Regions from separate parts of the Paenibacillus sp. GCM10027628 genome, predicted to be linked through region 1. Evidence: predicted binding sites of a transcription regulator. Region 1 holds the regulator's gene; the other holds the start of a gene.
The links. Region 1 encodes NrdR, which represses ribonucleotide reductase genes. Its sites were predicted from a motif close to AACACNATATATNGTGTT; they were not measured.
Positions count from the first base shown of each region.

Region 2: the regulator NrdR is predicted to act here: its motif matches at 4,088-4,105, upstream of ACFQZT_RS17640 (adenosylcobalamin-dependent ribonucleoside-diphosphate reductase).

Region 1 covers NZ_JBHTHA010000052.1:91,966-107,622, reverse strand. The annotation lists gene polA (DNA polymerase I) at 1-861, shown strand, start outside; gene mutM (DNA-formamidopyrimidine glycosylase) at 1,176-2,036, shown strand; gene ytaF (sporulation membrane protein YtaF) at 2,126-2,818, shown strand; gene coaE (dephospho-CoA kinase) at 2,872-3,468, shown strand; gene ACFQZT_RS31850 (lytic transglycosylase domain-containing protein) at 3,465-4,070, shown strand; gene ACFQZT_RS31845 (alpha/beta-type small acid-soluble spore protein) at 4,135-4,359, opposite strand; gene nrdR (transcriptional regulator NrdR) at 4,468-4,947, shown strand; FMN riboswitch at 5,256-5,403, shown strand; gene ACFQZT_RS31835 (DMT family transporter) at 5,583-6,533, shown strand; gene ACFQZT_RS31830 (hypothetical protein) at 6,925-7,095, opposite strand; gene ACFQZT_RS31825 (hypothetical protein) at 7,325-7,558, shown strand; gene ACFQZT_RS31820 (fructose bisphosphate aldolase) at 8,275-9,162, shown strand; partial or broken gene ahlS (AhlS family quorum-quenching N-acyl homoserine lactonase) at 9,251-10,092, opposite strand; gene ACFQZT_RS31810 (winged helix-turn-helix transcriptional regulator) at 10,387-10,791, shown strand; tRNA gene ACFQZT_RS31805 (tRNA-Ala) at 11,583-11,655, opposite strand; gene ACFQZT_RS31800 (hypothetical protein) at 11,854-12,141, shown strand; gene ACFQZT_RS31795 (VanZ family protein) at 12,155-12,667, shown strand; gene ACFQZT_RS31790 (hypothetical protein) at 12,645-12,794, opposite strand; gene ACFQZT_RS31785 (ABC transporter substrate-binding protein) at 12,907-14,730, shown strand; gene ACFQZT_RS31780 (hypothetical protein) at 14,797-15,198, shown strand; gene ACFQZT_RS31775 (hypothetical protein) at 15,222-15,488, opposite strand.
Region 2 covers NZ_JBHTHA010000023.1:108,498-124,154, forward strand. The annotation lists gene ACFQZT_RS17625 (DEAD/DEAH box helicase) at 1-1,262, opposite strand, end outside; gene ACFQZT_RS17630 (lipoate--protein ligase family protein) at 1,572-2,411, shown strand; gene dat (D-amino-acid transaminase) at 2,945-3,775, opposite strand; gene ACFQZT_RS17640 (adenosylcobalamin-dependent ribonucleoside-diphosphate reductase) at 4,185-6,836, shown strand; gene ACFQZT_RS17645 (restriction endonuclease) at 6,987-7,610, opposite strand; gene ACFQZT_RS17650 (HEAT repeat domain-containing protein) at 7,689-9,302, shown strand; gene ACFQZT_RS17655 (hypothetical protein) at 9,338-10,342, shown strand; gene ACFQZT_RS17660 (leucine-rich repeat domain-containing protein) at 10,502-11,929, shown strand; gene ACFQZT_RS17665 (copper amine oxidase N-terminal domain-containing protein) at 11,989-12,396, shown strand; gene ACFQZT_RS17670 (GrpB family protein) at 13,432-13,938, opposite strand; gene ACFQZT_RS17675 (ROK family transcriptional regulator) at 14,226-15,353, shown strand; gene ACFQZT_RS17680 (ROK family protein) at 15,517-15,657, shown strand, end outside.

The DNA of each region.
Region 1 (15,657 bases):
CTGCTTAAAGAGGTGCGGCCGGAGACGGGTAAGGTGCATACCTATTACCGTCAAACGATCGCCGCCACAGGCCGCCTCAGCAGCCAATACCCGAACCTCCAGAATATTCCGATCCGTCTGGAGGAGGGCCGCAAGATCCGCAAAGTGTTCGTTCCATCCGAGCCGGGATGGTACATTCTTGCCGCGGATTACTCGCAGATCGAGCTTCGCGTGCTGGCGCACATCTCGCAGGATGAGAAGCTGAAGGAGGCTTTCCTTCAGAATATGGACATTCATACCAAGACGGCAATGGACGTCTTTGGCGTGGCCGAGAGCGACGTCGACTCGAACATGCGTCGACAAGCGAAGGCCGTCAATTTCGGTATCGTTTACGGCATTAGCGACTACGGCTTGTCACAGAACTTGGACATTACCCGCAAGGAAGCCGCTGCCTTTATCGAGCAGTATTTTGCCGTCTTCCAAGGGGTTCGCAAATATATGGATGATATCGTCCAAGATGCTCGAAGAGACGGGTATGTCACGACGCTCCTGCAGCGACGCCGTTACCTGCCTGAAATTACGGCTTCAAACTTTAATCTGCGCTCGTTCGCAGAGCGGACAGCAATGAATACGCCGATTCAAGGCACGGCTGCGGACATTATCAAGCTCGCCATGGTGCAAATGGCTGAACGCCTGAAGCAAGGGCAGCTAAAAAGCCGCATGCTGCTGCAAGTACATGACGAACTTGTCTTCGAAGTGCCTGAAGAGGAGCTCGAAACGATGAAGCGTATCGTCCCTGAAGTCATGGCCGCAGCGCTCAAGCTGGACGTTCCGCTTCGTGCCGATGTGGACTACGGCCTTACCTGGTACGACGCTAAATAATAAGGATGTTTTATAAGACCACTTTGTCCACATCAGACGATAGTCTGATTGGCGAATAAACCTACCTCTAAACGCGGTCGTTCGTCTCTGATTGACCTCGATATAGGTTTATCTCATAACGATGTTTTCACAGGATGCTTATTCGGCATCGAATCTTGAACGAAATCCAGGAACTGCGGTACTCACGTAGTACCCCACTACGCTCCGTTCCTCGTTCTCTGGATTTCGTCCAACCTTCTCGGTTCTGAAAGCGGACTTTTAAAACTTTCATTGAAATTAAATATCCACAAATAAAACACAAGAGGTGATGTCCGGTGCCCGAACTACCTGAAGTCGAAACCGTCAAGCGCACCCTGAATATGCTCGTCACCGGCAAAACCATTGAGTATGTGCAGGTTAAACTGCCCCGCATCATTCAGAAGCCGGATGATATTCATCTCTTCGAGGTGCTGCTGCAAGGGCAGACCATTCGAACGATCGAGCGCAGGGGCAAATTCCTGCGTTTTGTGCTCGATGACTATGTGATGGTCTCGCATTTGCGCATGGAAGGCCGGTACGGATTGTACCAAGGCGATGATCCGGTGGAACGCCATACGCATGTCCTCTTCCGGTTCACCGATGGCACCGAACTCCGGTACAAGGATGTCCGGCAGTTCGGAACGATGCATTTGTTTCCCAAAGGCGATGAACTGACGCAGCCTCCCTTGCACAAGCTGGGTTTGGAGCCACTGGATGAAGCATTCACGTTCGAGGCGTTCAAAGAGCGGATTGCGAAACGTTCGACGAAGATAAAGCCGCTCCTGCTCAATCAAGAATATATCGTCGGCATCGGGAATATTTATGTAGACGAGTCCCTCTTTTTGTCTGGCATTCATCCCGAACGCGAAGCCTCATCGCTTACGCGCAAAGAACTTGAAGCTCTGCATGAAGCCATTGTTCGCACACTCCGGGGAGCGGTCGAAGTCGGCGGCTCCTCGATTAAATCATTTGTCAACGGTCAAGGTGAAATCGGCCTCTTTCAACATCAATTTAACATCTATGGACGTCAATCCGAGTCCTGCAAAAAATGTGGAAGCCAGATCTACAAGACGGTTGTAGGCGGAAGAGGGACACATATTTGCCCTGTATGCCAACCGCTCAAACGCAAGCGAGTACTGAAGAAATCCAAGAAGTAGGCACGCGAAGCCCGCCCTCCTCATAGGATATGGAGTACTAAGCCCAGGTTGTGTGTAGAACCTGGTGCATAACTCTTAGGAGGGGTTTTATGCTTCCTGCCGTTTCTTTGCTTATTCTCGCGTTTGCTGTCTCTTTGGACGGATTCGGTGTCGGTGTCATGTATGGCCTGCGCAAAATCCGAATTCCGTTCCTCTCCATCGGCATTATTTCGCTTTGGTCGGGAATTATTATATTTGCCTCCATGCAAATCGGAGTCTTGATGTCTTCATTCATGAGTCCGATGGTTGCCAAACGCATAGGCGCTTTGATTCTTATTGGGATCGGCATTTGGGCATTGGTGCAGATGAGGCAGCAAAAGGCTCATGAAGCCCAGGACATGGACGATTCCAAACAGACGGGCGAACTCCAGGTACATTCGCTGGATACGCTCCAGAGGACGAAAGAGATTTTGAATATCGAATTAAAACGATTCGGTCTTGTCATCCAAATTTTGCGGACGCCCTCCATTGCGGACGTGGACCGCTCGGGCAACATTTCGGCCTCTGAAGCTACGCTACTTGGCTTGGCGCTTTCATTAGATGCATTTGGTGCCGGCATAGGAGCTGCTCTGATTGGATTCGTTCCTTTATTGACGGCATCGGTTATTGCTTTATCCAGCGGTACGTTCATCGCCATCGGACTCCGCATCGGTTTCCGCTATGCGGAGATGAATTGGATGAAGAAGCTGTCGGTTCTTCCGGGATGTGTCTTGATTTTGATGGGTATTATGAAAATGTTCTAACGTAAGCTGACGATGATCGTTTTCCTGGCGGAAAACACGAAGGAGCTCCCCTTATGAATATCGGGTTAACTGGAGGTATCGCTTGCGGCAAAAGTACGGTAAGTGCTATGCTGGTCAGCCGCGGCGCCATATTAGTTGATGCGGACCAATTAGCCCGCGATGTTGTTGAGCCCGGCAGCCCTGTTCTGGAAAGGGTTGCTGGGCATTTTGGACAAGCGGTTCTACATCCGGATGGATCTTTGAACCGCAAAAAACTTGGCGAGATCGTCTTTGCAGATGCGTCAGCGCGCAAACAATTGGAAAATTTGCTTCATCCGCCGATCCGTGCGTTGATGCGAGCACAGATGGAAACGGCGGAGCGTGAACACCCGGAGAAATTGGTTGTTGTCGATGTGCCGCTGCTGTACGAATCCGGCCTCGTTGCGATGTTTCAAGAAGTAATGGTTGTATATGTACCTAGAGACGTGCAGCTCGCAAGACTTATTCAGCGTGACGGTCTAACAGAGGTGTCTGCACAGGAAAGGCTAGCCGCCCAAATGTCGATCGAAGAAAAGCGCGAGCTGGCCGATATTGTGATTGATAATAGTGGAACTAGGGAAGAGACAAGCCTATTGATCGACCAGTTTTGGATAAGGAAGGGGCTTTCATGACATTTTTTCGCAAGAAGCGGGTTTTCGCTCTTCTGCTGATCTGTTTTGTCCTGATCCTGTTCATGAATAGTACATTTATCGGAAGAAAACTGTATCCCATTTACTTCGAGAAGGAAATCCGCCAAAGCGCGGCGAAACATCATATAGACCCATTTTTGATTGCAGCCATTATTAGGGTTGAAACGAATTATAAGGTTCATTTGGAATCGCATAAAGGGGCTATCGGCCTCATGCAGCTTATGCCGGAAACGGCTGCGTGGATCGTGGAATCCGGCAATTTAGGGCCTCAATCACAGGAAGATTTGCGTAATGCGGAAGTCAACATCAACCTTGGTGCCTGGTATTTGAATTGGCTAACCAAACATTATAGCGGGAATTTGATTTATGCGATCGCCGCTTATAATGCCGGCCAGGGTAATGTGAATAAATGGAAGCAAAATGAAATTTGGGACGGTACAGAAGCCAATATCAGCCAAATTCCGTTTGGCGAGACGCGGCATTATGTACAGCGAGTGTTATATTATTATGAAAAGTATACGAAGCTGTATGGGGAGCAGTGGAATGATCAAGCTCGAGCCCAAAACAAAGAAGCATTGGACTAGCTCCTTAACGGAGCGTAAAGTCCAATACTTCTTGTTTGCAGAAATCAGAGGTTAGGATTCAAGATTACTTGAATTGACCAGCCAGGGATTGCTCTGCAATTTGCACCAGGCGACGAGTAATGTTACCACCGATTGCACCAGCATCACGAGTAGCCATATTACCCATGTATCCATCCTGAGGGATAGCGATACCCAGTTCTTGTGCTACCTCGTATTTCAACTGGTCCAACGCTGCATTAGCTTGAGGAACAACTAAAACATTGTTGCTGCGGGATTGTCCTGCGCCCATGTCTGTTCACCTCCTTGTCGTTGGTAACTGTATTATGTGCGTTTCTGTATGGATCATAACAAGTAACATCTGGTAATACGCCAGGAAAGAAAGGAGAGAAGAGAGCGAATGAGATGTCCGTTCTGTGACTATAACGGTACGAAAGTGCTCGATTCCCGATCTGCAAACGAAAACAAGTCGATTCGCCGCCGCCGAGAGTGCGAGAAATGCGCGCGCCGGTTCACGACATTCGAGATGGTGGAAGAAACACCGCTCATCGTGATTAAGAAGGACGGCAGTCGGGAAGAATTTAGTCGAGAGAAAGTACTGCGAGGTTTGATTCGTGCTTGCGAAAAACGACCCGTATCGATGGAGCGGCTGGAGGTCATTGTCTCAGAAGTGGAAATGCAGCTTCGCAACACCGCTCATGCGGAAGTAGACAGCTTGGCCATCGGCGAGCTCGTCATGGAGCAATTGTACCCGGTTGATGAAGTGGCTTACATTCGCTTTGCTTCGGTTTACCGGCAATTCAAGGATATTAACATGTTCTTGAAAGAATTAACGCAAATCTTAGGTAAAGATGATTCAGGTCCGATCCGAGACAAATAAATCGTCGCAATAAAAGCCGTCTTGCTCGTCATGGCAACGAGAAAGACGGCTTTTTAGTTTTGTTCTACATATACAAGGCACAAGGCCATGCACGGTGCGAAAACCCGTCAATCCTCCATCAACTCATCTGTAAAGATGAAAAATATCGTTAGCGACAACATCCCCACATGTGTGTTACGATGATAACCATCTTTCCATAGCATGCTCAAGAGCCTCTATGAAAAATCCTTGCATTTTTCAATTTATGGTGCTAATATCTATTTTAACGTTACTTGTATAAAGTAAGTGTTTACAACACAATTTCATAATTGAATCTTCGGGGCAGGGTGTAATTCCCTACCGGCGGTGAAGATACTTACGTGTATCTCAAGCCCGCGACTCCCGGCTCACAAGGCTGGGACTGACTTGGTGAAACTCCAAGGCCGACGGTTATAGTCCGGATGGGAGAAGGTGAAGAGCAGCTTGTTAAAAATAACATTTTTAACAGGTCTGTTTGTCAATGCCCCCGTTGAATGTCTAGCGGGGGCATTGTTTCTTTCAGAAGGTTCAATTCAAAACTTGTTTTGCAAAAGCAAAACACATTGGAGGTTTTTGAATTGGATAATGCAGTAAATTTTAAAAGCAAGAGTTTGGCAATGAAATCATCGCGAATCGCGGGAATGAACGGAATCTGGTATATTGCGCTTGGAGCTACGTTATGGGGACTGGATCCGTTATTCCGAATCCTGTTGCTTAAAAGCTTCACATCCGCTCAGATCGTCTTCATTGAGCATCTGTTACTAGCTTGTTATGCTCTGCCTGTATTGATTAAACACCGCCGAACCTTAACCGGCAAGCTAACGTTAGCCGTCATCGGGGCTCTGCTCTTCATCTCGTGGGGCGGCTCTGCCATTGCAACCATCTTATTTACTTCCGCTTTTGCCCATGGCAGTGCGAATGCAATCCTATTGCTTCAAAAGCTGCAGCCCTTATTCGCAATTATTTTAGCTAGATTGATGCTTAAAGAGGCTTTGCCTTCCAAGTTTTTTCTCTATATCCTTGCAGCTCTGTTAGGTACGTATTTGTTGACATTCGGTTTTGCATCACCTGCCCTTGGTTTCAAGAATTTGGGGACACTGAGCTGTTTGTTCTCGATTCTCGCAGCAAGCTTGTGGGGAGGATCTACGGTCATGGGGAAATTTCTGCTCCAGAAGAAATTGGATTTCCCAGTCGTCACTTCGCTGCGATTTTTGCTGGCGATCCCCCTATTGACCATTGTTCTTTTGGCCAGTGGTGACGCTTGGCAACTGAAAGGCACATCCGGCGGGCTTGCGTTGTTGGCCGTGAATCTGCTGTTTCAGGCGTTTTTTCCAGGGTTGCTGAGCATGCTGCTCTATTATAAAGGTTTATCATCGACGAAAGCTTTTTTTGCTACGTTGGCTGAACTTGCTTTCCCTGCAGTCGGTGTGCTGATTAATTGGATTGTATTCCACCAGCCTTTGACACTTGGACAACTGCTCGGATTTCTCCTTATCTGGTTCACCTTATGGTTGATGAGCCGCGGCAAGGGAGACGATTCGGCAACCGCTAGTCTGAAAAGTTCATAATTGTCTGCAAAAAATCCCTGTTTTGCTGCAGTAATGCAACAACAAGACAGGGATTTTTTCATTTATTTACAAAACGGATAAAATTCATTCGTTTATTAGCGAATCCTCCGTGGTATGCCTCTCCATCTGGAAAGCTTCATGTTGATTATCTTTTTCGATGAGTACTTTGTAGCCATGATCAATAAAAACGTCTGCAAATCTATATAATTCCTTCGAATCTTTGAAAGATAGCTCAATCGTTCTTTCGTCACTGTCAATGACGTAAATTCGGAACACCTGGCAACACCTCACAATGGGGGATTCAAGCCATACATTATATGCAGTTCCGGTAAGTTTATGAGCAAATCCCTGGCCAAGCTATGAAAAAAAGAAAAACTCCCTTTAACGGGAGTTAGTCATTTTCATGGCGATCTACGCCATTTAAGACACCTTGTATTTCGTTGTTAACATCAACTGAAAGTCTGGTTTTGAAATAATCTACTACAGCCTCAACGGCCTTCTCAGCTTGAAATTCTGATATACCCGCTTCACTTGCCACATGATCTCTAACGATGTGTTTCATTGTACAGCTCCTCCAGATTTTGAAATTATAACGACCTATAGTATTTGCCAATCGAGGAGGATTATTCAGCACAATTGAACAATTTGAGTCCTGTTTATGAGCGGGGGTTAGGTAGAGCAGTGCAGCATAGGTGGTTGTTATCCTTGATATTCACCATGTCAGAGACCTGTTTGTAACTGTCCACCTTACCTTCCTTGATACGTAGTTGGATAGTGATGCGGGTGCGGATATGGAACCGGATAAATGGCTATCGGATGATGGTGATGCGGATGATGCATATGCATATGATAATGGGGATGATACGGGTGCATATGGTGATAATGCGGGTGCATGTGGTGAGGATGAGGATGGTGTGGATGATAATAATGTGTTTGTGGGGAATAACTCATTGAATAATCGCCTCCAACGAAATGATACAACAACCTATGCATCTAAAAAGGAGATGGATGCTTGCCTTTACTGAATTGGGCTTAGTGTCCAACAAGCCGTTTCGATCGTCGCACCAGAGGAATAAATGAAAAAAAGAAGAGGTTTTCCCTCTTCTTACAAGATACATTTCGGAGAAGGAAACGAGATTACATTCCTAATCCTCGGATGTTCGATCCAAGTAAAGGCGAGTTACTGTAGTAGAGTCACCTTTCTCAATTTCCTCTTCGGTCGCTTTCTCTTCAAGTGGATCATGCATATTCATACCTGGTGCGATTGTTGGCTCATGCTTTTCGGGTTGTTCCAGCTCGGTCACTCCTTTACAAGAATTACAAGCTTATGTTGGAACATTTTTAGTTGATTTATTCAAAAGTATAAGGAGGATGCTCGTCAATCACTGTAGACGGAGATAGCGCGGTTTCTTCGTTTTGTTATAAGCTTAACTGTCGTGTGGATCATTATGGCCGTCATGAATGGAAGCGCCCAACAAGAAAAGGATCACAATAAGTACCCATATCACTTGGACCATAATAACCCCACCTTTTATATGATAAATCAAGCTTAACAGGATTCTTTGTTGGTTTCTGTCTGAAAATACACAAAAATGCAACAATTAGACGAATAATGTTTACTCAATAGGGTACGCAAAATGTTTGCAAAATTTGGGGCTAATGGATTTATTACGGTTTAAAAGTGCTATAATAAAAGGATTCGAGAGTCCAATCATTCCACGAGAGGGAAGGAGAAACATTCATGAATACAAAGCAATTGGATCGAATCCATACGGGAAAGGGCTTTATAGCAGCGTTAGACCAAAGTGGCGGAAGTACGCCTAAAGCTCTGCTGCAATACGGCATTAAAGAAAACAGATATTCCAATGAAGAAGAGATGTATGAATTGGTTCACGAGATGAGAACGCGTATTATAAAAAGTTCCGCCTTTGATTCTCGGTACATTTTGGGGGCGATCTTATTTGAGAACACAATGGATCGATTCATTGACGGGCAATTTACCGCCGATTATCTCTGGGAGAAGAAAGGCATCGTGCCTTTTCTGAAAGTCGATCAAGGACTCGCCGATCTTGAAGGCGGGGTTCAGCTAATGAAGCCGATCCCCGGCTTAAACGACCTTCTGAAGCGGGCGGCTGAGCGAAACATCTTCGGGACGAAAATGCGCTCGCTGATTAAGGAAGCCAATCCTGCCGGAATTAAAAAAGTCGTTGAGCAACAGTTTGCGATCGGTAACCAAATCGTAGAGATGGGACTGGTTCCGATTATTGAACCGGAAGTTGACATCTACAGCGCGGATAAGGCAACATCGGAAAAACTGCTAAAGGACGAAATTTTCGCTCAATTATCCAACCTGAGCAAAGACGTAAAGATCATGCTTAAACTTTCCATACCGACGGAAGAAAATTTCTACAGTGAATTAATGGAGGATCCGCATGTTGTACGGATTGTGGCTTTGTCAGGCGGTTACACGCAAGCGGAAGCCAACGAAAAGCTGGCGCATAATCACGGACTGATCGCCAGTTTCTCACGTGCCTTATCAGAGGGACTAACCGATGGACAAACCGACGATGAATTCAACGCGATGCTGGCCAAATCCATTCAGAACATTTATGAAGCTTCCATTATATAAAAGGTTCCTGCCGGGGTTCTCTCCCTGTGGCTCCTTAACAAAAAAATCCGCAAACCATGATGGTTGCGGATTCTTTCTTACGACCTACTTATTCGTAGTATCCTTCCGTTGATTTGCGGAATTGTTTGAATTGATTCGCATCATGCCCGAACCACACTTGGGAATTCGTTCGGGCAGCGAGCGTGCGGATTTTCTCAATCGCGTTCCGGTAGCCGATTGAATCGTATATAATGCCCGGCGGCTTGACGGGTGGACCATAACTCTCAGCCGTATAGATGGTATCGGAAGCAAGGATGATCCCGCCTGCTTCCGGCATTTCAATGTGCAAGCCTAACATGCCCCAAGCATGGCCGCTGCCAAAGTTAATAATCTTGATGCCTTCAGCCAGTTGTCTTCATTGCGTTTGACGGTCTGCCACTGCAAGTGGTTTTTGATCCAAGCATCAATGTCCGCCCAAACGTAGGCTCCTTCTTTATCGTTGCGTGCATAGCTTTGCAGCGTGCCGTTCAGCTCATCTTCATGGACGATAATCGTAGCATTCGTGAACATCTCCAGGCACCCGGCATGGTCCAGATGCAAATGAGAGGCAACGACGTACTTGATTTCCTCAGGTCTAACATGGAGCTGATCCAACCGGTTATGCAGGTAACATTCCTCGCTCGCCACCCAAGGGAACGCCTGCTGGGTGGATTCGGCCCATCGCCCTTCGACGCCCATCGAGTTCGGGTTGCAAGCCGTATCGAACAAAATTTTTCCTTCCGCATGATCGATCAATACCGTATAAATCGGAAATTCCACGAACTGTGTCGGTGCATTAGGATTACTGACCGTAGCGGGATTATGCATGGCGATCATCCAGTTTTTATCCATACTCATACGACCGTTATCCATTACATAGAGCTTAGGGCGGGCTTTAATAATATTCGGCATGTTCATTTCCTCCCATGAAATTATAGTTTTTGTCTGATTGCTGTTCATGTTCAACTTTGCCGGCTTATGAGGCGTTGTTGGCGTGCATAGCCTTCACTCCGTTTCTTGTGAGTGCACGGGCGAAACAAAAAATAAGAATCCACTCTTGGCATTGTGAAGGATCATAATCGCAAAGTGAATATCCATTGTTGCTCCACCGGTGGTATAGACATACAATAATAAATAAACTAAACTTATGTAAGTAGGCACTTTAAGGTGTCCTGGGAACTTCGAAGTGCAAAGGAGGGAGATCATTTGACATCTTCAGCCAAAACAAAACAACCCGACATCTCGTTGGCGGTGTGCGGCTATAGCAAAGTTCTTGAAATTATTTCCAATAAATGGACGGCACTCGTCATTTATGCATTGGAAAACGGAAGCATTCGATACGGAGAAATGGAAAGAAGAATCGAGGGCATTTCCAAAAAAATGCTCACTCAAACGGTGCGAAAGCTGGAATGGAATGGACTGGTTAAGCGCCATATTACACCAACCGTGCCCCCAGCCGTCGAATATTCACTCACCCCTTTGGGGGAAAGTTTACTTCAGCCGATGAGAGAGCTAAGACAGTGGGGAAGGGAAAATTACTTGCATGTCGAGGCGGCAAGAGCAAATTCTGATCTAACTTACAGTAAGGAGACTCAGTCCTCAGCAAATTGAAAATTACGATCAACGTGACGACTATTGCGCGGAACGAGCCCTCTTCGTTGAACCAAAGCAAAATAATTGCCCTGCCCTTTTGAATAAGAGCAAGGCGATTATTTTTTATCGAGAAAAACGATGCTGGCTTCGGACATATTGTGTGCACCGCATCTCAGTGTTAGGATCAAACGAAAAAATATGACGGAAGAAACACCACACCTGCTTAAAGTAATACCTAATTCGAAAAACCTTGATACAACAGTCTGTCCCCGAAAGTCATCGTAGATGACTGAGGACAGTCTTTTGATCTTTCGCTGGCGCGCGGGAACTCCCCCGCACAGCGATGTAAAACATCGTTGCGGCCACGATACGATGATGATCCTACTCCTGCAACGATGGAAACCAACGTTGCAGATCGCCTTTATACGCTGGCGCGCGGGAAAGGCGTAACTAGGGAGCGGAAATTACATATAGCCGGACAAGGATAAGTCCAGCCCGGCTCTTTGACCTTGGTTTACTTATTTGCACCAAAGTCACGATAAATTTGGTGGAGCCTAGGGGGATGTCCGAATCTTTGATTTAAAGGCTGACGAAGCGTATTGACGAGGACTTTTAGCGGTAGATTCAGACTCCGTTTTCTTACCCCACAAAGTGAAGCCAAGCGTTGAAGCTTACTCCTATTACTTTGCGGGGGCCCCGGGTACAATTAAGCTCCTTGTGCACGGACTGAACCCCACCAGGGGTTCGCTCCAGCCCTAGGCCATAAAAAAGAAGCACCACAACCTAAAGGTTGCAGTGCTTCTTTTTTATGGAGCCTAGGGGGATCGAACCCCTGACCTCATCGCTGCCAGCGATGCGCTCTCCCAGCTGAGCTAAGGCCCCGCGAATTAACGTCGACTTTTCGTATTATACATGAATAATGCCGATTGAGCAAGCCCTGGGCAAATAAAAATTTATGTTGCTAAATTCATGCTCGATTGCTGTGGACGATTCTGTTACAAACACTAGCAAACGTTGTTTCAAGCAGACATTCATGCTAACCTAATAGAATAAAAAGTTCTCGTTTGGGAGTGACCGGAAGTGTCGAACAATGTGCTGTACTGGATTTTCTTGGGGTTGGCTTTTGCGCTGCCTTTTATGATGGGCGTGTGGTTGATGCGGAGAACGAATCGACTGGCATTCTCGTTTTGGATATCGACGGCTTTCAATGTGATTTTGACGGTTGCTGCTGTTTTATGGTGGAAATCGGTAAGTGCAGAGGGGTTCCGAATGATGTTCGGCATGGCTTTTTACGGAGTGTCTTGTGTAAATTTAATGGTTCTGGAATTTTTCGCTTTATTCAGTATTCATAAGAAATTGAATCCCTAAGGAGATTGATGTTATGCGCCAAGCGTCTTCGATTCGTTTCTATTTGTTTTTGGCCGCTGCCCTCATCTGGATGGCGGTTATTTTTTTCAAATCAGCGGAAACGTACCAGCAGCAAAGCCTGCGTCCGCTATTATCGTCGTGGTTTGAGGGAATGAAATTATCGAAGAGTCTCCCGCATTGGGAGTTTACTTATGATCACGATCTAGTATCATGGCAGGATCCGATTGGGTTAATCGAATTCTTCATAAGAAAAGCAGGGCATGTTAGCGAATACGCTATCCTTGCCCTGCTTTGGTCATTGGCCTTACTGGCCAAACGGCTGAATGTCATCATGGCACTGCTCACCTCCTCGTTGATATCTGTGCTTTACGCGATTACGGATGAATGGCATCAAACTTTTGTACCCGGTAGAACCGGTCATGCAATTGATGTTGGTGTGGATACCATTGGTGTTGCATTTGCCATATTATTCGTCCTGATCTGCCTAGGCATTAGAAAATGGATTAGACGAAGAGGAAGAAACTAGATAACATTACATAGACCTTGCGCTGCTTGAACGATTTCCATTTCCATAGCTCGCGCGCTTCTCTTTCCAGCTCTTGCTGCTGCCATTGCATCAATTTTTCCGATAAATAAATATCTGTGGGTTGCATCCATATCACCTTCCTTTCATTTCCTGTTGCTCTTAGCATACATCTAGAATAAGGGGAACAAAAAGAGTATAATTTTCTTTATTAATTTCCCCTTTTATGAACGGAGGCAGCGATGCAGCTTTTGACCCATTATTTAGAGCTTCGTGCCGGCTTTGAACACGGAGTTGAGAATCAAGCACAGCGTGTAACCTTAGAGGAATTAGCGGATAAGCTGTACTGTACGACCCGCAATGTCAAGCTGCTGCTTAAGAAAATGGCGGAACAAGAATGGATCAGCTGGAAGCCCGGACGGGGCAGGGGCAATGCTTCAGAATTGACTTTTCATGTGTCGGCCGAGGATATGATATCGAAGCAGGCCATGGAGCTAGCCGGACGTGGGGATTACAAAGGCGCTATCGAGCTGATTCATCAGTTAGGCAAGGGAGAGTCGCTGCAGGATTCTTTTATTGAATGGTTGTTTAGTAATTTCGGTTATCGTGCGGTAGAACATGAAGAGCGGTATAAGGATACGCTGCGTTTCCCCGTTTATAAATGGCTGGTTAAGCTGGATCCGGCACATTCTTTTTATGCGTTCGATTGTCATTTAATCAATCAGATTTTTGATACGTTGGTTCAATACAATTCCAAGACCATGGCGGTTGAGCCGCATTTGGCTCATTACTGGGAAATCAGTGAAGACGGTTTACATTATACGTTTTATTTGCGGAAAGGTGTCTTATTCCATCACGGGAGAGAGATGACGGCAAACGATGTTTGCTACTCTTTTTCAAGGCTCGGAGAAATCGGAACTACGGCTAGCCACGGATGGCTCGCAGACGGCATTGAGGCTATTACGGTCCTTCACCGTAATGCGATTGCCATCGAACTGAAGCGCCCTAACGTGCTTTTCCTGCAGCAGTTGGCTGATGCGTCGCTAGCTATTGTTCCTGAAGAAATTTGTCGGGACAACGAAGCGATGTTTGCTCGATTACCGATAGGAACGGGACCCTTTCGTTTGGAACGCAATGATGACTATATATTAAAGCTTCGCGCGTTTGACAGCTATTTTGGCGTGAGACCGCATCTGGATCAAGTGGAGATTTGGCTGCTGCCGCAGGATTTATGCGAAGTGGGTCCGAGCTGGGATATGGTACAGGTGCTTTTCGATCCGTCTGACTCCAGAAAACCTGTGGGAGCCGTAGGTAAAGATTCCGAATGGCACCAGATCGAACAATCCGTCCTTGGCTGCAGTTTATTAACCTTTAATATGAAAAAGCAAGGGCCGCAGCAGCATCCCCTATTTCGTAAAGCAGTCGATCTTGTTATCGACAGGGAACGCTTGATTCTTGAGCTTGGAGGCTTAAGGGAAGCGCCGGCCAGTAGTTTTATACCGGGAATCGAACGAGCGAACAACCAACCCTATCAAACGGATCTTGCTGAAGCTAAAAAGTTACTGGACGATATGGGATACTCCGGCGAGAAAGTAAGCATGTACATCTATTCCGAAAAGAATGAGGATGCAGATTGGATTTGTATACAGTGTGCAAAAGTCGGCATTAACATTGAGCTGTTCCCTCAAAGTAAATCCGATATGATGAAGCTGGAAACCGTCACCGCAGCCGATCTTATCTTGTATCACATCATGATGGAAAGCGATTACGATCTTCACATCATACAGACGCTTAAACAATCTAACAGTTACGTACGCGCGCATATGAGTGATCGCCGCACCGCATGGATTGACGAAGAAATTGATCTGCTTCTGGCAAATCCCAATCAACAGGAACGCATTGATAGGCTGAATCAGATGGTTGATGTACTGCAGGAAGAAAAAGCGTTTTTATTCATTTTGCATCGATCTATGCAGACGACTTACCATGCTTCCGTAAAAGGAGTCAGTATAAACGATCTGGGTTGGGTCGATTTTCGCAAGATCTGGTTTGCGCCGAATCGCTGATAAAAGGTAACAATCTTGGAGATACTTCCTATTACCACTTTGATCGTTAATAAGGAGGGCTCCAGTATGACTGCAATCAAGCATGCGGAAATTAAAGGATTTATTGAGCGAAATGATGTTCAATGTGCAGATATAGAAGTGAAGGTAAAAGGCACTAAAGACGTTTTTCTTGCGGAGTTCACAGAATCGAATGATAATGATTTTGACATGACCCATGTGTTTCGGAAAGATGTGACAGGCGCAATCGACTGGTACGATAATCATTTGCACAAAGCGTTTGAAGATGTTTCCGAGGAATTGTTTCAAAACGAGGCGGGAGAGACGATTTGGGCCAAACGTGAGGAGTTTAAGGAAGGCATATTGAATTTCGGCAAGATCCGCCAAGAGTTGGCTGAACATTTTAAGCTGCTGCGCAAAGCATCATTGTTCCATACGGAGGATACCCGGGAGCAATCTTATCTGCACTAGACCTATACGAAAAAAACGACCCTCTAGGATCGTTTGTACATGGTAGGCTCATATCGGCGTTCCATCGACTGCCAACGGGCATTAGCCACGAAAAAACCGACGAATGCAAAGACGATCAGTCGGATCGGAATCCAAACCAAGTTGATATCGTGAAAACTTAGGAATTCAATAAAACTGAAAAGAACAGTGAGCCCCAGGCCCCAAGGCAGCAGTCCAAAACGGATTAGATAGTTCGATCGTCCAAGTTGCTTCCTTTTTAGCCAAACTTCTTTACGCGGATCGTTCATCATGATAACTCCCTTTTCTTTTCATTATAGCATTACTAGAGCAAAATCTCGAATGAGTCGCATGGAATTAACCGGCGGCTTTTTTCATTGATGACCAAAGCATGTAAATTATGGTAGTATAGGGGAGGCTCAATAACTCGCTTATTGTATGCATCGATAGTTTTTCTTAAGG
Region 2 (15,657 bases), on a different contig from region 1:
CCGCGATAAGGTACTGCGCTGATTTTGCGTTCCTTCAAGTAATTCAGCAAATACTCCTGAGAAGCGCGATATTCAGTGAAAATAATGACTTTTTCATTAATTTCCTGCACAAGCTGCATCGTTTTCTCCGCTTTGGTATTTGCTTTAATACCGCGGATGAGTTCAACAAGCTCCCAAATCTTGGCGCGCATGGGGGAGTCCTCTGCGGTCTTTTTGAACAAATTCACAAGTGTAATGAATACTGCATCCCTTGAACTGCATACTTCGCGCTGAAGCGTGATCAAAGACAGCATGCTCGTCAGATCGCCAGGCGTTTCCTGGTAACGTGTGCGTACGAAATTCGTCACGCCGTCGTATAGGGCTTGCTCATCCGGGGAGAGCGTAAGCGGGATATTTTTGACGATACGTTTGGTGTAATGAACGCCGCCGTCTCCGCGCCGATTGCGTATCATCACTTTGGAGAGCTCCTGCTGGAGCATGACTTCGTTTTTAGGCGTCCGTTTACCGACTACATAGTTCGTTTTGAAGCTGCTTTGGATGCCTAATTGACCCGGTTTCAGCAAGGTGATGAGATTATAAAGCTCTTTCAAATCGTTCTGGATCGGCGTTGCCGTGAGCAGCAGGCAATATTTTTTGCGCAACTCGTTGACGAACGTGTAGTTGGTCGTTTTCTTGTTCTTCAGCTTATGCGCCTCATCGACGATCAACATATCGTATTCCAAACCCATCACGATATCACGATGCGGGTCCCGCTTTGCTGTGTCCATCGACGCAACGATGACGTCGCTTTGCTCCCACATATATGCTTTTTTCTGAGCGACTGCGGGAATGCCGAACTTCGTGTTAAGCTCTCTTACCCATTGGAGCACGAGGGAAGCGGGAACAAGAATGAGCGTTTTGCGGACGAGGCCGCGGACCATGTATTCTTTTAAAATGAGCCCGGCTTCGATGGTTTTCCCGAGTCCAACCTCATCGGCTAAAATGGCGCGACCGCGCAGCTCATTCAGCACGCGTTTGGCCGTTTCAAGCTGGTGAGGCATCGGCTCAAGCTGCCCGAGATGGACGAGACACTGCATTTCGTCAAAGCTCGCGATAAGCCCTGACTCTTCGGATTCGTAAGCAAGCTGGTATAGCGTCCAGTCATCCCAAGGACCGCCTCCGCGCACGCGATGATCCAGCTCGGTAAACCATTCCCGGTCAAAATGCATATGAAGGTGATGATGAATGGGGCGAATGTTTTCTTGCTGTTCATGGTGTCGCATGATGAGCCTCCTTAGAGCTTTCCGTAAGGAAAGCTGGCATCGTAAGCATTAACTGAGTTTTGCGGAGCAAAACTGACTTCGTAAGCATTAACTGAGTTTTGCGGAGCAAAACTGACCTGGTAAGCATGAGCTGAGCGTCTGAATACGTGTTAGTATATCCATTATGGAGGCTTTCATAACTTTTCCATGCATCGGCGCTTCCCATGCTGTCATTTGATTTACGGCGCGTGCCGACTTCGTCAGTAACCGCTATTTTATGTTATGATATAGCTTGGCTTTAGTTAGGATGAGGAAAGGGTGCTGCGGACGATGGAGACATGGAGATTTATACATACAGGAGACCGTTCTCCTGCTGAAAATATGGCAATCGATGAAGCGATACTTACAGCGCATAGTGAAGGTTTGGTTCCGCCAACCGTGCGCTTCTATGGATGGAATCCGGCGACGTTGTCGATAGGTTATTTTCAAAAGGCGCAGGAAGTAGACCAGGAAGCGGTGGCTAGTGAGGGTATCGGATTCGTTAGACGTCCGACGGGAGGCAGAGCTGTGCTGCACGACAAAGAGCTGACGTATAGCATTATCGTAGCCGAAAATTACCCGGGCATTCCTCGTAATGTAACGGAAGCCTATCGTGTGCTGAGCGAAGGGCTGCTGCAAGGTTTTCGCGCGCTTGGGCTTGGCGCTGAGATGGTGCAGCTCGCGAGCGATGAGGAGAAAGAAAAGTACGCCTCCGCAGGCTCGGCCGCTTGTTTCGATTCTCCTTCGTGGTACGAGCTTGTAGTCGAAGGGCGCAAAGTGGCCGGCAGCGCGCAGGTGCGCCAGAAAGACGTCGTACTGCAGCACGGTTCGATTTTGCTCGATATGGACACGGATCAGTTGTTTCGTATGCTTCGATTCTCCAATGAGAAGGTGGCGGAACGGATGAAGTCGAGCTTCCTGAAAAAAGCGGTAGCCATTAACGAATTGCTGCGTGCTCAGGGGAAGGAAGAGGTTTCTTTAAAGCAGGTGGAGGAAGCGTTTAGGCGCGAAATCGCTAACGGGCTTGGCGTGGAGTTCGTGGAGGCGGAGCTTTCGCCTTATGAAGTTGAACTTACGGAACGGCTCGTTCAGGAGAAGTATGGTACGGATGTGTGGAATTTACGCAGGTAGGGTAGCTCATACGGGTGAGAACGATAAAAAAAGGTTGATCAGAAGCGATTCTGACCAACTTTTTTTTATCACGTGTAATATTTTGAGGTCATGGAAGTAGCTCCGTCATTACGTATATGTTAGGTTAAGAGTAAAGAGACAAATAGACAGGATTGCTGAGATGTTGTACATGAAGCAGCATTGCTAAAAATCCCCTAGGTTCTAGTCACCATGAAAGCTACAAAGGGTACAACAACAAACAGCAAGTGCACTGCTGCAGAGGTGTTTTTCATCGTTACAGTGGGGGAAAGGAAATGAAGTCGTGTCTCTAACGATGTTTTGAATGCTTACAGACTAGAAAATAAGCAGCTTTGTACGCTGAACGTAGCTGGAAAGATGTTTAATATCGTAATAGACATGGGGAGATGTTGGAATCGTATCTCTAACGATATTATTCATCTTTCCAGACGAGAAGATGGGGGATTGGCAAAGACAAGTTCGTTCCCAAACGTACGGCTATAGACAAGGACCTGGCCGTCGGCCAGGTCCTTATCTCATACTGCGAAAGTATGTTCAAATTCAATTTGCAGCTTGCGTGTAATTGGACCCGGTTCGCCTGATCCGACAGGGGTTCCATCAACTCCAATGACCGGTGTGACTTCGACTGTCGTGCCTGTTATGAAGGCTTCATCTGCTTGTTGCAACTGTTGGAGAGTGAAAGGCTCTTCTTTTACTTCGATTTGTAAGGATCTAGCTAAACGGAGGACGACCGCGCGTGTGATCCCATGCAGGATCAAGTTGTTGGCCGGATGCGTGTATAACACATGATCTTTGATCATCATGAAATTGGAGGCACTGCATTCGGTTACCGTCCCGCCTCGGTGCAAAACGACCTCTTGCACGCCATGATCGAGAGCAGCCTGCTTGGCCATCACATTAGGCAGCAGGTTAAGCGTCTTGAGATCGCATCTGAGCCAGCGAATATCCTCGAATGTGATCGCTTGGATGCCGCCTTGGATCGTAGCGAGCGGCCTTTTCACTTCCGTGCAGTAAGCCAGCATGACAGGCTTTGCCCCGGCAGGAAATGGATGGGCGCGCGGCGCCTCGCCTCTCGTGATTTGCATGTAAATCGTACCTTCAACTGTTCCGTTATCCTGAACCAGCTTTGTTAAAATATTTCCTATTTCCTGAGTGGTAAAAGGCAAGTCGATGCGAACTTCGCTTGCGCTTTTTTGCAGGCGTTGCATATGGGCTTCTTGTTCATAAATTCGGCCATTGTATACGCGAAACACTTCATAGATGCCGTCTCCGAAATAATAGCCTCGATCGTCCGGCGAGAGATACAGGTCCTTTTTGTCAATAAATTCATCTTTATAAAAATACATAACGAACACCTCCGAAAACAAATCATCAAAAATAACGAACAAACGTTCTAAAAATATCTGTTTTGTGTTATACTATATATAGGGTATCAGAGGAATTGAGGATCGTCAAAACGTGCGAATCCAGATGTCTTGTGACTCGAAATATACTCCAAATATTGTCGATCGTTGTCGAAATAAATCATAATGATCCTCTTGAGAAAGAGAGCAATTCGAAGAAAATCATAGATATCTAGAAATAAGCTTGTCTTATTCGGTCAAATTGGTCTGTCATCCATTCGATGCACAACATATGGTGATGTATAATGAAACTCGCACACCATATATTGTGATTTTACATAATCTTCATGTACAGACACTTGTATAGATGCAGCTGAATTTGAAGCCTATTGGGAGGGTGTTGTTGTTGGAAATGATGCAGGAAAAGAAGCGATTAGAAGGACTCAGCGAAAAGATTTTTTTGGATCGGTATGCACTGAAAAATGCGGATACGAGCCATGCGAAAGTTGGCGATACCGTTCTTGTCCTGACGAAGGATGATCCCAAGTTCCCAGCTAAAGAAGTAGGCGAAATTATTAGCCGTCAAGGCGACATCGTTAAGGTTCGAACACGCAGTGGTGAAACTGTTGAATCCTCAGTTGAAAAACTTACGTTGAACATAGAGAAAACACCTGAAGAAATGTGGGACCGCCTCGCCGGAGCTATGGCTTCCGTTGAAGCCACACCAGAGAAAAGAAAAGAATGGACCGAAAAGTTTCGGTATATTCTCGATGATTGGAAGCTCGTTCCAGGCGGACGTATCGCTGCAGGAGCTGATGCGAGCGACGAGTTAACCTTGTTTAACTGTTACGTCATTCCTTCTCCGCATGATAGTCGTGGCGGCATTATGAGCACACTAAGCGAAATGACAGAGATTATGTCTCGTGGCGGTGGCGTTGGCATTAACTTGTCTTCGCTTCGTCCTCGCCGTTCCGTTGTGAAGGGTGTTAACGGATCTTCAAGCGGTGCCGTATCATGGGGCGGGTTGTTCAGCTATACGACAGGTTTGATTGAACAAGGCGGCAGCCGTCGAGGCGCGCTTATGCTGATGATCAATGACTGGCATCCGGATCTCTTGGATTTCATTACGGTGAAATCTACTATGGGGCAAATTACGAATGCGAACCTGTCTGTATGCGTCAGCAACGGCTTCATGAAGGCCGTTAAAGAAGATCTGGATTGGGAGCTTGTATTCCCGGATACGACAGATCCAGACTATAACGACAAATGGGATGGAAACCTTGACGCCTGGAAAAAGCTTGGCAAAACCGTTAAGCCATACCGAACCGTCCGCGCGCGCGATGTTTGGCATACGATTATTGAATCTGCATGGAAATCCGCAGAGCCTGGTGTTGTTTTCATGGAATACTACAATCAAATGTCTAACAGCTGGTACTTTAATCCAATTATTTGTACCAATCCATGCGGCGAACAAGGGCTCCCTGCTTGGGGCGTATGTAACTTGTCGGCCATTAACCTTTCTAAGTTCTATGATGCGGAGAAGCACGATGTAGATTGGGCGGATTTGGCCAAAGTCGTTCGTTATTCCACACGTTTTCTCGATAACGTTATTGATAAGACACCGTACCATTTTGAAGAAAACCGTCTCAATCAGCAAGCTGAGCGCCGAGTAGGACTTGGTTCCATGGGGTTGGCGGAGTTAATGATCAAGCTGAAAATTCGTTACGGAAGCCCGGAATCGCTGGAGTTCCTGGATAAAATCTACGGTTTTATGGCCAAAGAAGCTTATCTGGCGTCCGCTGAAATTGCAGCCGAGAAGGGCTCGTTCAAAGAATTTATTGCAGATAAATTTTTGCAAAGCGGTTTTATGAAAAATATGACGAAAGTATATCCGGAGGTTGGCGCAGCGATTCAGAAGAACGGTATGCGTAATGTAACAGTCATTACCCAAGCGCCAACGGGGAGCACGGGTACAATGGTAGGAACTTCCACCGGTATTGAGCCTTATTTTGCATTCGAATATTATCGTCAAAGCCGGCTCGGTTTCGATAAGCAATACGTACCGATCGCACAAGAGTGGAAAGATCAGCACCCGGATCAAGACCTGCCGGATTACTTCGTAACGGCCATGTCTTTGACTGCGGAAGATCATATCCGTGCGCAAGCTGCGATCCAAACGTGGGTGGACAGCTCGATTTCCAAGACAGCTAACTGTCCTTCCGATTTTACCGTTGAAGAAACAAAACGACTATATGAGTTGGCATTTGACCTTGGTTGTAAAGGCGTAACCATTTATCGTGACGGCAGTCGTGATGTGCAGGTATTGAGCACAAGCGCAGGCGATGATAAGAAAGAAGCGAAGAAAGAAGAGAGTGCACCGGCAACGGTCGCCGCTACTTCGGCTCAGGTTGCGAACGAGGAAGAGGACAGTATCTCTGCATTATCGGGCAAGCTGGCTGTTAATGTGGATGCAAAAACGGAGCAGGTACTCGACAAGCAGTACAAACGCCGTCCGCAAATTCTCCGCGGCGCTACGTATAAAGTGAATACGCCTTTTGGAATGGCGTACATTACCATTAACGACATGAATGGCTCTCCAAGCGAGATCTTCTTGAATGTGGGTAAAGCAGGTTCCGATGTCTTCGCGATGTCCGAAGCGCTAGGCCGCGTCTGCTCCTTGTTCCTGCGTTATGGTGATCACGGAGATAAAGTGAAACTGCTCGTGAAGCATCTCAAAGGCATTGGCGGTTCCGGCGCCATTGGCTTCGGCAACAATCGCGTTGAGTCGATCGCAGACGCAGTGGCCAAAGCGCTCGAGCAGCACGACGAAGTGATGAACGAGCAAGATGACGCGCGGAACTACGTGACCGCGACGAGCGAGGTGCTGGATGCACCAGCACCATCGGCTGCGCCTAGCAGCCATGCCGGCGGCGGCCACAGTCATAGTACGAGCGCGTCTGCGCCTACGTCAAAGGACCTGTGCCCGTCATGCGGATCCGCCTCGCTGATCAACAGCGAGGGCTGCAAAAATTGTGCCAACTGCGGTTATAGCAGGTGTTCGTAAGAGTGAGCCAGGGGCGGTGCCCCTGGCTCTTTTTTTTGTGAGTTGTAACTTGTCCATCGGCAGCCTCTATTTTTTGGGAAAATTATATTTTGCTTCTCTTTCTTTTTTTCTTTTTCTTATCTTTTTTTTTGTAATTTTTTCTGTTTTTTACTACACAAGTGCTGGTTTCATACCGCTATTAGTAGTTGAATCATCTAGCGTTCTTCCTTGCTTTTGTAAGTAAAGCGACCAATAATGGACAAGTTGAATACCGTCAACTAATTCTACTCCTACTTCCTTAGCATACTTTTGTGCGTTTGAAGTAAAGCTGCTCGTGGTGATAACTATGCCACCTTTGGCATTCTGTTTTACCATTTGAGAATGAATAATGGCAATAGGGTCAAATGGAACATCATCTTTAAAGCATTTAACTTGAACAAGAAATAAACCATTATTCCGCTGATGTTCGATATCTACCCCATAATCACCAGAACCTTGAGTAACAAAAGTTTTCCCACCATGTAAACCCTCTAGAATATCGGCTACAAAATATTCAAATTCATAAGGATTATTTTTTATAAAGTTACTCGAGAGACTTTGATTGCCCGGCACCTCTTCTTTCTTAAAACGATAATACAATCCCATAGCCAAAGTTTTATACATTTGATGATTCGTATCCAATAATTTAGTGGATAGTGAACGAAGAGATTCAAGTTCCTGTTCTTTCAAATTGTACTTGAACATCCCAACACCTAAGAGGATAATTGTAACAACAGCGAAAAAAATGATTATCATTCTATATATTTCCCTCCTTTTCTTATCAGTTATTTCCATTTGCGAGTTGTATTAGTCATTTTGAGGGAGGTAAAAAGTTTGATGGGATTATCTCAGACAACTCAAGACAGTATTGATAATATTTATAAATCCCATTCATTATGGGAGTCGATTACTAATAACAAAGAAGAAAAGTTAAGGCAGATTAGATTGATCGGACAATCGGTAGAAATTGCTGCAGTCCCACATCTAATCCCCTTATTGTTAGAGCGTAATACTGATTTGAGAAGCACAGCTGTGAATGCTGTGGAGTCTTTATTAAGGACTTGTCAGCTAGAGGATTTGGTTAGATTGGATGAATATATAAGAGATTTCTCGCCTTATTTTCCGAATTCTAGACTAGAAGCATGGAATAAAATGAAGATTAGTGATTTCAAGAAAGTGATGAAGGACCGAGTGCTCGTTTATCTATGTAGTTTCCATCCTAATGGGTATATCCGGGAAAAAGCGGTTGAAGAGCTTTCGCAAATAAAAGATGGTCAAGAGCTCCCTTATCTATTAATCAGATTAAATGATTGGGTTGAGACAATAAGAACACAAGCGCGAATGGCTGTTAATGTGCGTATTAATTCTGAGTATGCTTCCGTGTTTATAAATAACCTCCCGCTTGTGCTTCGGCTTAGAACTCGTAACCGGGTTAGTCATCATCACATCGTTGAATCGGTGTTTGGACTACTTAACCTAGAAGAATCTTTCCAAGCTGTAATGGATGGACTAGAATCAAGTACTTTTATAACAAAACGAATGTGTTATCAAATAGCCTTGGGATATCAGAACTCGCAGCTGCAGCTCATTCTTAATAAAGCTCTGAAACAATCGGAACCGATCATTAGAGTAATGGCTTGCAGAGTCATTTGTGACAGTAAGTTATTATTTCCAAGTTATTTCAACTGCTTAATCAATGATCGATATGCGCCAATCAGGAGAATCACACTAACCACTTTAGCAGAAAAAAATCAGATAGACGCCATTCCTGAACTAAAGAAGTCCCTTGTTGATCCCCATATTTCTGTTAGGGAAGTGTCCAGATTCTATCTTAATTCAGTAACAGAGATTGATTTTGCGAATCACTACTTGGATTATTTATGGGGCGATAATACGAAGAGTCTAGCTACAGCATTAATTGCTCTGGGTGAAGTAGGGGGTCCTGAGCATGTGGAAATTCTGGCAGAGTATGCGATTCATGTAGATATGAAAATAAAACGAGCAGCTCTTAGGGGATTATCTTTATTAAACTGCGAGCAGTTTCTTGAACTTTTTTATATCGCTCTGCAAAGTGATAACAACGGTTTATCATTTGAAGGATATCGAGGATTGCGTAAGAAAGCACACCTTATCGATTCCAACCGTTTGTTTAATGTGATTCTTAAATCACCTGAAATACATGTCACCAAATATGTCGTACGATTGTTCGCGGCTTTAAATAAATGGGATCAGTTGCGTTGTTTATTAAACGCTCTTCAGATGATGAATGAGGATAACATTCGAGTCGAAATTAAAGCTCAACTAAGAAAGTGGATCTCGTCTTTTAATCGTAGTGTTCAAGCCAAACCAAGTTCTTTCAATGTTGAGGAAGTAAATAAGTTGTTAGATCGATTTCAACAAGATTTGGGTGAAAAAGTAGTCAAAAATATTAAGTTCATGTTACGTTAAAATTTTAAAATAGCATACAAAAGGTGGGATTGCCTATGGGACAAAGAGCTAATTTAGTCATTGTAAAGCAAGATGGCTACGATCTTTATTACAATCATTGGTGTGCAAATACGCTACCTAGTGATTTATTTTGGGGTCCAGAACATGCAATTGCATTTATCCAGGCTCAAACAAAAGTTGAACAAACAGATTGGTTAGATGATATATGGGCCGAGGGCGGAGCTGTCATTGACGAAGCTAAAAAATTACTCTTATTTTACGGCGGCGAAGATGTGCAATCCAATATCCCATTTAGAAGGCTCTTCTTAGAATTAATACAAAAGGTTTGGGGAGATTGGGAAATCCAATGGGCACATGAAGGCATCGTTGATCTTGCGGAATATGTGGGAGTTCCTAAAGAAAAAGTGCTTGCTGGTAAAGATGATGATTTGATTAACGCAGACCTAGAACCCCCAGAAGAAAAGGAATGGGTTGATACGATTGCTAGTATCAGATTTGAAGATGAAGATATACTAATTTTTCCCCTTTACGGAGGAATTGAAGGTTGTTTGCTTCATGGAGCTGAGCTTATAAGAAACTGTAATAAATCTTTTGGTTACAAACAATTTAAAATTGATGAATGGACAACTGATTTCCCATCATCTGGTTTCCATATTGATGCAATCAATAAGCGAATTGTCTTATGGCATGCAGATGTATTTTCAAATATCATGCAAAGACTTAAAGAAAAATGGCCTGGTTGGGAGTTACATGAACATAACGATCAGTTTGAAATGCATGCTCAAATAACGGCTAGCGCCTTACAATTTCCAGAAGTAGATTCTACAAAAATACTGTCAGAAATAAAATCTTCGCTTCTTCGAGCGACGGTTAATCCTCTAAACACTTTGTCTTCGTTGGTAAAGAGATTGCAGCAAGATGGCAAAGACGTTAAAGTCAGCCCAAGCGCTTACTTGCATGGAAATTACAACATTCCAGAAATTACCCGTGAAGAGATTGTTCGATATGCTTTTTCTATGTTCGAGAATAGTAAAAAATGAAAAAGGCAAGTAGTTGTAATAGTCGTCCGAAACCAGAGTACTTATATGCATATTCAGTTAAAAGTCTAATATATTTTTTTCTAACGAATTCTGCAACAACAAAAACGGAGTCACGTGGGTTTGCAGGCTCCGCTTTCCAATTAATTAGGAGGTTTTTTTGTGAGAAGGTTTTCTTTTTTGAGTATTGTAATACTTAGTTTCATTTTCGCTGCTCTTATTTTTCCTTTTACTGCTGTTGCAGATGTAAGTAATGTTGTAACTATTGAGGATCATGCGCTTGAAAAAGTTATACGTAAACAATTGAACAAAGACAATTCTCCTATAACACAAGCTGACATGGATAAATTGGTTACTTTAGGACCAACTGCTTGGCAAGGGATTACTAATTTAAATGGCTTGGAGCATGCGACAAATTTAAGGAATTTATTCTTGGCTGTAAATGAAATTAAAGATATTAGTCCAATCGTGGGCTTGAAGAATCTTAGAGTATTAACTCTTAGATACAATAAATTGAGTAATATGGAATTATTGGGGGAAATGAAACAACTAGAACATTTGGATTTAGCTGCGAGCAATATTACTGATATTAGTTTCCTTAAAGGAGTTTCGCAACTAAAAGAATTAAATTTAAGTGATAATCTGATTTCTGATATTACACCGCTAAAAGATTTCAAACAATTAGAACATTTTACTGCCTATCATAATCAAATTAGCGATATTTCCCCATTGTCGGAACTTCATTCATTAAAATTTATTGACCTTAAGGAGAATCAGATAGAAGATATAAGTTCATTAAGTAGTCTGCTCAATTTGGGCTACTTGGGTGTTCAAGATAATTTGATAAAAGATATTAACTCATTAAATGGGCTCATTAATCTAGGTGGCTTAGAATTATCAAATAATCCGATTGCAGATTTAAGTGTATTAAAACAACTCACAAATCTTGCGAATCTTAATGTAGGATCACTCCATTTAAAAGATATTAGTTTTCTTGAGAATCTGACTAATCTTTATAGGCTCGATCTTGATAATAACCAAATCTCTGATATTCATGTACTTCTAAAGCTTAAGAAACTCCGAAATCTGATTATATCAAATAATGAGATCTCGGACCTTTCACCACTAACTAGTTCAGATGTATTAGATTCACTTTACCTAGAGAATAACAATATTACAGATATCACACCACTGAGCTATTTGAAACAATTACGGTTTCTAAAACTTAGTCATAACCCTATTATAAATTTGGATCCATTAGCTAAAATGCCTAAGTTAAACTCACTTTATTTAGATCATAATGGGATTAATTCACTTGATTTTCTTGGAAGGCTTGCTCAACTTTCATTACTCTCGTTAAATGATAATCTGATTAGCAATCTCAATGGGATTGAAAGTCAAACTAAATTATCTTCATTAGAACTACGAAATAATCGTATTACTGATTTAATGCCATTAGAAAAAGTGAATAAATTGCAATCACTTTATTTGGATGGAAATGGTATCTCCAATATATCAGTTTTGTCCTCACAAACGGATCTGAGAAGGATATCTCTTAATAATAATGATTTATCGGAATTTCAACTTTAGAAAGTCAAAATCAACTTTGGGAAATATATTTAGCTAATAATCCTATCAGTGAAGATTCTTTGAATTGGTTAAAAGTTAGACAAGAGAAGGGGGTGGTTACTTCTTATGGTGATCACATATTTGTAGAGATAGATGGTAAAATTCAAAAATATCCGGCTGAAGAAGATCCTCAAAATATTAAAGGTTCAATATATGTTCCTATGAGGAAAATATTCGAGGCATTACATGCAAAAATAACATGGGAGAATGATACTCGTTCGATTATTGCAGCTAAATCAGATTTGTCATTAAAACTTCGGGTAGGTTCTAATGAAGTTGAAATTAATGGAGAGGTAAAGGAATTAGATACAGAAGTTCAAATAATCAACGGAAGTACATTTGTCCCTATTAGACTTGTCAGTGAAGCATTAGGCGCTAAGGTCAAATGGAATGCCTCAAACAAGACAGTCGTAATTACAGCCAATTAATAACAATATTGAAGGAATGATTTGGATTAAATAATGCTTTGTATAATTATGCATGCGTGGAATTATTTTTAAATATTTTTTTCTAACGAATTCTGCAACAAACACTCATTTTCGCCGCGGACTAGTTAAAATTCTAACGAATTCTGAAACAACAAAAACGGAGCACCGCGGTTTTGCGGGCTCCGTTTTCTAATTAATTATGGAATATCACACTTCCTTCCTTCTTTGTGTGGTGTCATAAATATTGAGAAATTTTTTCAAATTAGTGAGAAAAAAGTTCCAAAATAAATGAGAAATGCATAATAATGCACCGTTATACATTGGTTTGTGCCCTAGACAATCTGCCGAGATACTTGAAGCGAATTTTGCCTGTCAAGTGGACCAATAGGATAATCGTCATCGACGATCTATGAAGTGTTAGTGTTAATAAAAGTTGTAGATGGTTCATAAATAGTTGTAGATTTTGTTTCGACTTTTAAAATCAACTTGCATATAACCCTGAAAAAGAGGTGAAGAAAAAGTGAAATGGGTAACCGTATTGGGGATAACATTGCTTGTTACAGTGATCACTCTATTGGAATGGCCCAAATTCGATCATCTCCGTAAGGAGAAAATGGCTTTTGCCGCGCTTTTCATGATAGGGTATGTTCTGGCCGTTTTGATTGTTTTTTATCCTCAGCTTCCAGGCCCGACTCAAATGTTCACAGCGATATTTAAACCTTTTGCAAAAATGTTGGAAAGATAAGTTCAGAAAATGATTGAATCAATAAATGAGCACTCAACAATCAACAAATACAAATTATTTCGTAATCTAACAGTATCCAAACAGGGAAGAGGGGGAAAGACAATCGATTTTTCCGTGCTTCCGGAGAAGGGGACGACTTCGGAGATGATGTACCTGACGGGCTTCGGCGATCAAAGCAAGTTATCGGATTGAAAACAGCTCCCTGGGCATGGGAATGAAAGTGGAATGGGATGGGGCACTCGGAGGTCGGATCGAAACCGTACGGCATGGTCGACGCGGTTCTGTTTATCCTATCTTTTCTTTGCTTGTTCAAGTAAATTGTATACGAAATCGGCTTTTTCATCCGAATAAGAGAGTAATGTAGTATATCCTTTATTTATGGATTTGAGCTTTTTTTCAGAGTAATGTTTGGCTACATCTGGATTATCTCTTAAATAATTTCTTATGAGTAGATTATTTACCCATTGCTCACCGTTCCAAATAACGATAGCAAGATTAAAGGCATATTCTTGCCGTTTCCGAAAGTATAATCTCCCCACACCAATTTCTCCGAATCCTTCATAACCCAGTTCTATTAAATTGTTAGTGACAGAGCTATTCAACTCAAGCGTTTTTATGCCAATCATGATATCAATAATCGGTTTTGCAATCATTCCTTGTACAGAGGTGCTGCCGAAATGCTGTATATCGATAACCTCTTCTCCGAAGGCATTCAAAAGATTTGCCTTTTCGCTTTGAAATAAAGTATTCCAATTTTTATCGTAAGGAACCACACTTATATTTTCATCAATTCCCATCCAATATTTCACCCACTTTTTTAGTAAATTGTAGCACAAATCAAATTGAAAACAGTAATGCGTTAGTTGGATATGGTTGATCCCTTTTTTCACGTACCTATCTTGTTTGAAAAAGAGACAGCTGAGATAGATGAAGGCATTTTTTGCTCTTTTGCCGAATTCTCATTTGTAGGTGGAAATGTTGACGATTCCCTCCCGCTTGGATTAAATTAAACTAACGAAGGTTTGTTTTTCTATCAAACAAATTATGAGAGATGATCGAGACTATTTGCGGGGAGCAGCAGAACGTGAAAAAGAGGAATCTGGAGTACTTAAAACAAATTAACCGAGAGCTCGTGCTTGAGACGATTCGCACGGATCAACCGATCAGCCGCGCAAAGGTGGCGCAGAAGTTGAACTTTAGCCGCTCGACAGTTTCGGCCATAGTCGATGAATTGATTGCAAAGAAGTTTGTCGTGGAAACAGGTCTGAGTTCTTCGACGCGAGAGGGCGGCCGTAGGGCTATCGAGCTCAGCTTCAATCCGCAGTCCGGCTTCGGTATAGGTGTGGAGCTGATGGAGAGCGGTATGCGCTTATGCATTACTGATTTGGACGGTAATGTTGTATGGAATGACCTCTGGGAAGAGGGGATTGAATTTCAGAAGATTCACGACTGCATTCTGCAGAGCTTGGAGAAAGCAGCAGTGTCTATGGAACGGGTCATCGCGGTCGGTTTTTGTATCCCTGGTTTGACGAATAGTAAGGAAGGCATTATCGTAGATGCGCCGGCGTTAAATTGGAAAAATGTGAAGTTCGTCGAGGAGATGACACGGCGGCTGGGCAAGCCTGTTTACATGAACAATGATGTGAATTGTGCAGCATTAAGTGAGCGCTGGGTAGGTGGGGCCAAGGATTTGGACGACTTCATCTACATTTATATCGGACTGGGCTCAGGTGTTGGCAGTGCGATCGTGGCGAACGGGAGCTTGGTGCTCGGGAAGCATTTTATGGCAGGAGAGATCGCTTATCTGGCTCTGGAAGAGGATGTGTCGGACAAGCCTCTGAACGAAATAGGCCAGTTCGGTATTTTTGAGAAAAAGGTTTCGGGCAAGGCGCTGGCGGCAAGCGAGAAATCGGTGCATGCACTTTTTAAAAGCTATGAAAAAGGAGATAAGCAGGCCATAGCCACGGTAGACCGTTTTATTAAGCATTTGTCCATCGGGATTGCAAATATGGTCAGTCTGCTGAATCCGGAGAAGGTTATTATTGGTGGAGAAGTATCCGCCTATTTGATCCCAGTGCTGGAAAAAATACAAGCGAGGGTAGAAAAGATTACGCCGATTCAAACGATCGTGGAGACCGCCGTTATGGGTGCGGAAGCAGGTGTTCTTGGCGTCATCGCGTATGCGTTCGATCAAGAAAAAGATTTAATATGAAAAGAGAGCTCGCCGAGTGGCGGGCTTTTTTAGTTTGTTCGATGATTGACATAACTAAAAATTTGCGTTATAGTTGTTTTAGTTAGTACGTACTAAGAACAAACTAACCGAAATAAATCTATCATTGCAACTGACAGCAGTGGGGGTGACATCAGAGGGATCTATGATGAAGAATAATGAAATACAGTCACAAAATGAGCGAATTTATGGTGTTGGAGTCGACATTGGCGGAACGAAGATGATCACTGTCATTGTAGATCATGAAGGACATGTGATTTATCAGAAAAAAGTAAGCACTTCCGGA